Regions from separate parts of the Geodermatophilus sp. CPCC 205761 genome, predicted to be linked through region 1. Evidence: riboswitches for the same ligand, from Rfam matches in the RefSeq annotation. Region 1 holds a riboswitch; the other holds the start of a gene.
The links. A riboswitch is a leader RNA that binds a small molecule or an ion and turns the genes downstream of it on or off. The one in region 1 is predicted to bind cyclic di-AMP.

Region 1 (3,829 bases):
AGCCGCGCGCGCGGGCGCGGTCGAGGAAGGGCAGCACCCGTTCGGTCATCTCCCGGTCGTAGCAGACGTCGCCGGCGAGCACGACCTCGACGCCCGGGAGGTCACGGTCGAGCACGTCGCCGGTCACGCTCACGCCGGCCACCCCGTTGAGGAGGGCGTTGACGCCCACCGCCGTCCGGCTGAACGGGTCGACGTCGCTGGCGAGCACCGAGCGGGCCCCGGACCGCCGGGCGGCGATGGCGACCAGCCCGCTGCCGGACCCCAGGTCGAGCACCGCCCGGCCCGCCACGACGTCCGGGGTGTCCAGCACGTACCGGGCCAGCGCCTGCCCGCCCGGCCACGCCGCAGCCCAGAAGGGCGGCGCCTCCCCGGCGCCGCCCCCCTCGGTCTCCATCGCCTCCCAGAGGGCGACGACGTCGTCGGCCACGTGCAGCCGCACCTCCGGGACGGAGGACGGCCGCCGGACCTCGGTGTGGGCGCGGACGAACCGGGCGGGGACGGAGCTCACACCCGGCAGTCTGCGGCCTGCCCGCTCAGTACCAGTTGTTGGCCTTCGAGTGCGCCCAGGCGGCACACGGGCTGCCGTACCGGTTCTCGATGTAGATCAGGCCGGCGTCGATCTGCCGGTAGCCGTCCGACGTCTTGGCGATGCCGGTGCCGGCCCAGGTCGAGTTGAGGAACTGCGGGATGCCGTAGGCGGTGCTGGTGGGGTTCTGCGCGTTGGGGTTCCAGCCGCTCTCCTTGCCCCACAGGTTCTCCAGGCAGCTGAACTGGTCGGCGCTGCCGACCTTGCTCATCGCGTACTCCTTGAAGGAGCCGCGCGGCGCGGCGGACGACGACGACCCGCCACTGGCGGCCGGCGCCTCGGCCGCGCGGGCCGCCTCGGCCTCGCGAGCGGCGCGCTCGGCGGCCTCGCGCTCGGCGGCCGCACGGGCCTCGGCCTCGCGGGCGGCGCGCTCGGCGGCCTCACGCTCGGCGGCCTGGCGGTCGAGCTCGGCCTTCTCGGCGTCGGCTTGGGCCTGGGCGGCGCTGGCCTCGGCGGCCTCGCGCTCGCTGCGGGAGGCGGCGAGGTCCGCGAGCGGGGCGAGGTCCGCGGCCGCGACGTCGGCGGCCGGGGCGTCGGCGGCCGAGCCGGTCGCCGCCTCCGTCGTGATGCCGAGGGTCTCGGCGACGCTGTGCGACGCGCTGACGGTGCTGGTCTCCGCGTCCGCCTCGGCCGCGGGCTGGCCACCGGCCAGGACGTTGACCACGAGGGCGCCGGCGGCGGCCGCGGCGAGGAAGAAGGCCGGGCGGCGGCCGCCGGCCGGCAGGCGCAGCCCCCGGCGGGCGGCGGGCCGGGCATCGAGTTCGGCGGTGGCGGGGACGTCGAGCTCGGTCTTGTCCGAGGGAACGGCGGTGTCCGAGGGAACGGCGGAGAACTGCTTGGTGCGATCGATCATCTGGTGTGGGTGCTCCAGGCGAGAGTGCGCGCGAGCCGGCCCTCGACGTGCGAGGGCAGCCCGGGATGCGGTGGGCTGGGGGGTGGGTGCGCCGGCGGCGTCGGGACGTGACGCGGGAGACCGGCGGGCGCGGTCAGGCGGGATCGGCGGGCCGGGAAGAGGCGCGAGGTGCGCGCGGCCGGGAGTCCCTGCGAGCCGCGAGGGCCCGTGGGCGGAGCATGCGGAGGCTCTCCGTTCTTCCGTGGCCGCCTACCGAGTTAGCTGACGGGTTCGGGCGGGAAGACGCCCTACCTGCCCTCCGAGGAACTCTCGGCGGGCAGGACTCACCCCAGTGCTGCGGTGGGTCCCCGGCTCGTGGCCACGGTGCGCGGACACGACTCGGCGGCGTCCGGCCAGGCTCCCCGTCTGGGGCGTGACGACCGACCGGACTGCACCCACCGTAGGGGTCGTTACCGTCCTGTGACAATCGCAGGGGTCACATCCGGAACGTGACCTGGATCGCTCTCCGCGCCCGACGAGAGTCAGCCGAGGACGGACTCCCGGGGCTCGGCCATCGCCACGTTGCCGGTGAGCACGACCCCGCCGGGGCGCCGGGGCTCGGCCGTCGGCTGCTCGGCGCCCCCGGCGGTGAGCCCGTCCAGTGCCGCGCCGAGCCGGCCGGTGAGCAGCCGCAGCGACTCCCGGGCGTCGTCCTGCCGGCGCCGGAGATCGGCCACCGCCTGCGCTGCGGCGGCCGCCTCGTCGGCCAGCCGGGCCCGCTCGGCCGCCGCCTCGCGGAGCAGCTCCTCCGCCTGCCGGCGCACTCGCTCCAGGGTCGCGTCGCGCAGGTCGGCGACGTTGCGCAGCCGGCTCTCGGCCTCGGCGCGGGCGGTCGCCCGGATCTGCTCGGCCTCGCCCTCCGCCTCGGCCACGATCTCCGCGGCCCGCCGCTCGGCCAGCCGGAGCAGCTCGCGCATCGCGCCGACGACCAGCACCGCCTCCCGGTCCTGCGCACCCTCCGGAACCGCGGCCGGCGCGGGCGGGGCGTCCTTACAGCCGCTGCACGCGGAGGCCTCAGGATCGGCGGCGGGACGGTCCTGGGCCGAGGCGACGTAGTCGTCGACGTCCGCGCGGTCGTAGCCCAGCAGCCGGCGGCGGAACCTCGGGCGTGGCTCGAACAGCGCGGCCAGTCCGCCCGGCTCTCCGCCCTCGGCGACGTCCCCCTGCATCGGCTCGGCCATCCCGGTCCCCCCAGTCGGTCGGTACAGCGGCTGCACCGTCCCAGACCCTGCCGGGTGCGCGGTACGGCCGCCGCCCGGCAGGGGAACGACACGGGTGTCGTTCAGCGGGACGTGCCGAGTTGATCACTCAGCGCTGCGAGGAGTCACGAGGAGGTGACGGCGGGGCATGGTGGACGGCGGAATACCCCCGCCCCTTGCACGTTGCACGGAGCGGTAGTTGCACTCTCAATCAACCCGGAGCCCGACATGCAGTTCGGCATCTTCTCGGTCAGCGACATCACGACCGACCCCACCACCGGCCGTACGCCCAGCGAGGCGGAGCGGATCCAGGCGGTCGTCACGATCGCGAAGAAGGCCGAGGAGGTCGGCCTCGACGTCGTTGCCCTCGGCGAGCACCACAACCCGCCGTTCTTCTCCTCCTCGCCGACCACCACGCTGGCCTACATCGCGGCGCAGACGACGCGGCTGCAGCTGTCCACGGCCACGACGCTGATCACCACCAACGACCCGGTGAAGATCGCCGAGGACTACGCGATGCTGCAGCACCTGGCCGGCGGCCGCGTCGACCTGATGATGGGCCGCGGCAACACCGGCCCGGTCTACCCCTGGTTCGGCCAGGACATCCGCAACGGCATCCCGCTGGCGGTGGAGAACTACGCGCTGCTGCGCCGGCTCTGGGACTCCGACGTCGTCGACTGGTCCGGCCAGTTCCGCACGCCGCTGCAGGGCTTCACCTCCACCCCGCGGCCGCTGGACGGCGTCCCGCCGTTCGTCTGGCACGGCTCGATCCGCTCCCCGCAGATCGCCGAGCAGGCCGCCTTCTACGGCGACGGCTTCTTCTCCAACCACATCTTCTGGCCCAAGGAGCACACCCAGCGGATGGTCGAGTTCTACCGCCGCCGCTTCGAGCACCACGGCCACGGGTCGGCCGACCAGGCGATCGTCGGCCTGGGCGGGCAGGTGTTCGTGCGGAAGAACAGCCAGGACGCGGTCACCGAGTTCCGGCCCTACTTCGACAACGCCCCGGTCTACGGGCACGGCCCGTCGCTGGAGGACTTCAGCCGGGAGACCCCGCTGACCGTCGGCTCCCCGCAGCAGGTCATCGAGCGCACGCTGGGCTTCCGCGACTACGTCGGGGACTACCAGCGCCAGCTGTTCCTCGTCGACCAC
Region 2 (3,829 bases), on a different contig from region 1:
TGGCCAGCTTGCAGTTGGGCACCTCGTCGCGGGTGAGCAGCCGGCGGGCGAGGACCGCGGTGTCGACCGAGGCGAAGGCCGGCCACGGGACGGCGCTCTCCGCGCAGGCGGCCTTGAGGAACCCGAGGTCGAAGGGAGCGTTGTGGGCCACCAGGACCGCGCCGCGCGCGAACTCCAGGAACGCGGGCAGGACCGCCCCGATGCGCGGCGCCGCGGCCACCATCGTGGTGGTGATGCCGGTCAGCACGCTGATGTAGGGCGGGATCGCACAGCCGGGGTCGACCAGCGTCTGGAACTCGCCGAGGACGACGCCGCCGCGCACCTTGACCGCGCCGACCTCGGTGATCGCGCTGTCCTTGGGTGAGCCGCCGGTCGTCTCGAGGTCGACGACGACGAACGTGACCTCCGCCAGCGGGGTGCCGAGCTCGTCGATCGTGGCTTGCTCGTAGCGCGGCAGCCCGGCGGCGGCTCGCGCGGCTGTCCCTGCGGCGATCCCGGCCAGCCGGGCGGGGGAGGAGGGCACGGGGCGGACGGTAGGTCGGGGCAGTGACAGTCCCGGGGACGCTCGCCGGGCGGCGACCGATCGGCCGACGGCGGTGCGGGCGGCCGTGCGGGCGGCAGAACCGACGGTGGCCGGGAACTGTCGGTGCCCGTCCCTAGCGTGCTGCCCATACCGACCGGGGGCCATGGAGGGCCTCCACGACCAAGGCGTCGGTCAGCAGAGGAGTGGGTCATGTTCATCGACTGCGACACCTGCACCGCCCGGGGCGACGGCTGCGCCGACTGCGTCGTGACCGTGCTGCTGGGGGCGCCACCGGGCTGGCAGGGCACCGACCCGACGGTGGTCCCGATGACCGCCCGCCGCGGTCCGGCCGCCGAGGACGTCGTCGTCCCGGCGCCGGGTGTGGTGGTGGAGTTCGACGAGGTCGAGCGCCGGGCCGTCCGCGCGCTGGCCGACGGCGGCCTCGTGCCGCCGCTGCGCCACCAGACCTCCCCGCGCCGGGCGGGGGATCCGCGGCGGCGCACCGGGTGAGGCCGGCCGTGGCGGGCGCCGACGCGGCCGCGGACGAGGGAACGAGGCGCGAACCGGGGGTGTCGGCGTGGCGCGCGTCGAGCGTGTGGGAAATCCCACAGTCCACGCGGGCCTCGTTTGTCACAACAACACCACGCCCCTACGGTGAGCCGGTCCGGCCGGGAGGTCGTCACCCGCAGTGAGGTGACCTCGGCCGGGTCACCGCCGAATTCCCCGAGGCGCCGCACGGTGCCCAGGGGGAACCGGGGACCCACCGCAGTACTGGGGTGAGTTCTCGCGTGCGCCGGTCCGCCGGGGCACACGCGTCGGTCCGCCGGCGCGCAGAGATAGGGCGCTTCTTCCCAGCCCGAACCCGTCAGCTAACTCGGTAGGCGGTTGCTGAGGAAGAAACGGAGAGCCGCCGCCCGTGGCGACCCCTCACGCTGCCCTGGGGCATGCCCCCGAACCGATCCACCCCCGTCTTGCGGTCGTTCCCCGCCGCCCCACCGCGGCCCGCCGCCTCGGTCGCGGGCTCGTCGTCGGAGCCACCGCGACGCTGGCCCTGACGCTCCTCCCCGCGAACGCGGTCGCCGATCCGGAGCAGGCCGGCAGCGCCGCGCAGGCCGCCGAGCTCGTCGCCCGCACCGGTCAGGAGCTCGAGGCCGTCAGCGAGCAGGTCAACGAGGCCCGCGAGACCCTGGCCCAGCAGCAGGCCGCCGTCGCCGACGCCGACCGGGCCGCCGCCGACGCACAGGCGCAGCTCGACGCCCTCGACGGCCAGATCCGCCAGGTCGCCCGCGCGGCGTTCACCGGCGAGAGCCTCTCGGAGTTCGACCTGCTGATGACCAGCGCGTCGGCCGAGGACTTCGTCTCCCAGCTGGCCACGCTCGACGTCATCGCCGGGCACGCCGGCGACGTGCTCACCGACGTCGCCACGCGGGCCGCGGCCGCCGAGCAGGCGCGGGCCGGCGCCGACGCGGCCCAGGCCGCGGCGCAGCAGGCGCTCGACGAGGTCACCGCGCGGCAGGCCGGGCTCGAGGCCGACATCGCCGACTACCGGGCGCAGTACGACGCCCTGTCGGCGCCCCAGCAGCAGCTGGTGCAGACGGCCCACTCGGGGCAGGCGGTCCCGGCCGCCGCGCCGGCGCCCGCCGCGAGCGGTGCCGCGCAGGCGGCCGTCGACACGGCGCTGGCCCAGGTCGGCGACCCGTACGTGTGGGGCGCCGGCGGCCCGAACTCCTTCGACTGCTCGGGGCTCACCCAGTACGCCTACGCCGCGGCCGGCGTCAGCCTGCCGCACTCGAGCCGCATGCAATCGACGATGGGCCGGTCGGTCTCGCGCGCCGAGCTGCAGCCGGGCGACCTGCTCTTCTACTACAGCCCGGTCAGCCACGTGTCGATGTACATCGGCAACGGGCAGATGGTGCACGCCTCGACCTCCGGCCAGCCGGTCAAGGTCGTGGGCATCGACTCGATGGGCAGCATCACCGCGATGCGCCGCATCCTCTGAGCCCGGCTGAGCGCGGGGAGGACGGGCGGCCCCGTCCCGGGTCCCGCCGTGAGCCTGCGAGGGGTGGGGAGGACGGGCGGCCCCGTCCCGGGTCCCGCCGCGAGCCTGCGAGGGGTGGGGAGGACGGGGTCCTCTTAGGATCGACCAGGTGAGCGCCCGCCGGGCCGCGTTGCTGGTCGCGGGTGCGCTCGGGGCGGCCCTCGTGCTCGTCATCGCCGTCCGGACGCCGTGGTCCCTGCTGCCCGACCCGCCCGGTGGGGCCACCCCGGTCCGCCCCGGCGCCGGGCTGCCGGCGGAGGTGGTCGAGCGGGCGGAGTCCTTCGCCGCGGCCCTCCGGCCGGCGTCCCTGGCCTCGCTGCTGCTCGGCCTCGCCGTCTCCGCCGTCCTGGCGCTGACCCCGCTCGGCGGCCGGCTGGTCCGGGCGGTGGCGCGCCCGCTCGGCGGCGGCTGGGCGTGGCAGGCGCTGCTTGGCACGGCCGCGATCGCGGTGGTGGGTCGGCTGGTCACCCTGCCGCTGTCGGCGTACGGCGAGGTGGTCCGGCACCGGTACGGCCTGTCCACCCGCTCCTGGCTGCTGTGGCTGCGCGACGTCGGCGTCTCCACCGCCATCGACGCGGCGCTCACTGCCGTCGTCCTGCTCGTCGTGGTGTGGCTGGCCCGCCGCGCTCCGCGGACCTGGTGGGCCTGGGCCGCCGGGGCCGCGGCCGCGCTCGTCGTCGCGGGCTCGTTCCTCTACCCGGTGCTCATCGAGCCGGCGTTCAACCGGTTCGAGTCGCTGCCCGCGGGGCAGCTGCGGACCGACCTGCTCGAGCTGGCCGAGGAGAACGGCACCCCGGTCGAGGACGTGCTGGTCGCCGACGCCTCCCGGCGCACCACCGCGCTCAACGCCTACGTCTCCGGTTTCGGGTCGACCCGCCGGGTCGTCCTGTTCGACACGACGCTCGAGCGGCTGCCCCCGGCGGAGATCGAGTCGATCGTCGCGCACGAGCTGGGCCACGTGGCCACCGACGACGTCCTCACCGGCACCCTCATCGGCTCGCTGGGTGCGGCCGCGGCGGTGGCCGCGCTGGGGTGGCTGCTGTCCTGGACGCCGCTGCTGCGCCGGGCCGGTGTGGACGCACCGGGCGACCCGCGGGTGGTGCCGCTGGTCCTGCTGCTGGTGTCGGTCGGCACGCTGGTCGCCACCCCGGTTCGGAACGTGGTGTCGCGGCACGTCGAGGCGCGCGCCGACCTGCACGCGCTCGATCTCACCGGCGACGCGCAGGCGTTCATCACCATGCAGCACCGGCTGGCGGCGGCCAACCTCG

Region 2: linked by a shared signal. The riboswitch ahead of MY526_RS12650 (C40 family peptidase) and the one ahead of MY526_RS24155 (lytic transglycosylase domain-containing protein) in region 1 are both predicted to bind cyclic di-AMP.

What each region holds. Positions count from the first base shown of each region.
Region 1 is NZ_JALPKQ010000060.1:5,186-9,014, forward strand. It holds gene MY526_RS24150 (class I SAM-dependent methyltransferase) at 1-508, opposite strand, end outside; gene MY526_RS24155 (lytic transglycosylase domain-containing protein) at 534-1,439, opposite strand; cyclic di-AMP (ydaO/yuaA leader) riboswitch at 1,671-1,833, opposite strand; gene MY526_RS24160 (hypothetical protein) at 1,961-2,659, opposite strand; gene MY526_RS24165 (LLM class flavin-dependent oxidoreductase) at 2,906-3,829, shown strand, end outside.
Region 2 is NZ_JALPKQ010000017.1:61,365-65,193, forward strand. It holds gene MY526_RS12640 (DEDD exonuclease domain-containing protein) at 1-523, opposite strand, end outside; gene MY526_RS12645 (hypothetical protein) at 734-1,033, shown strand; cyclic di-AMP (ydaO/yuaA leader) riboswitch at 1,226-1,423, shown strand; gene MY526_RS12650 (C40 family peptidase) at 1,440-2,522, shown strand; gene MY526_RS12655 (M48 family metalloprotease) at 2,671-3,829, shown strand, end outside.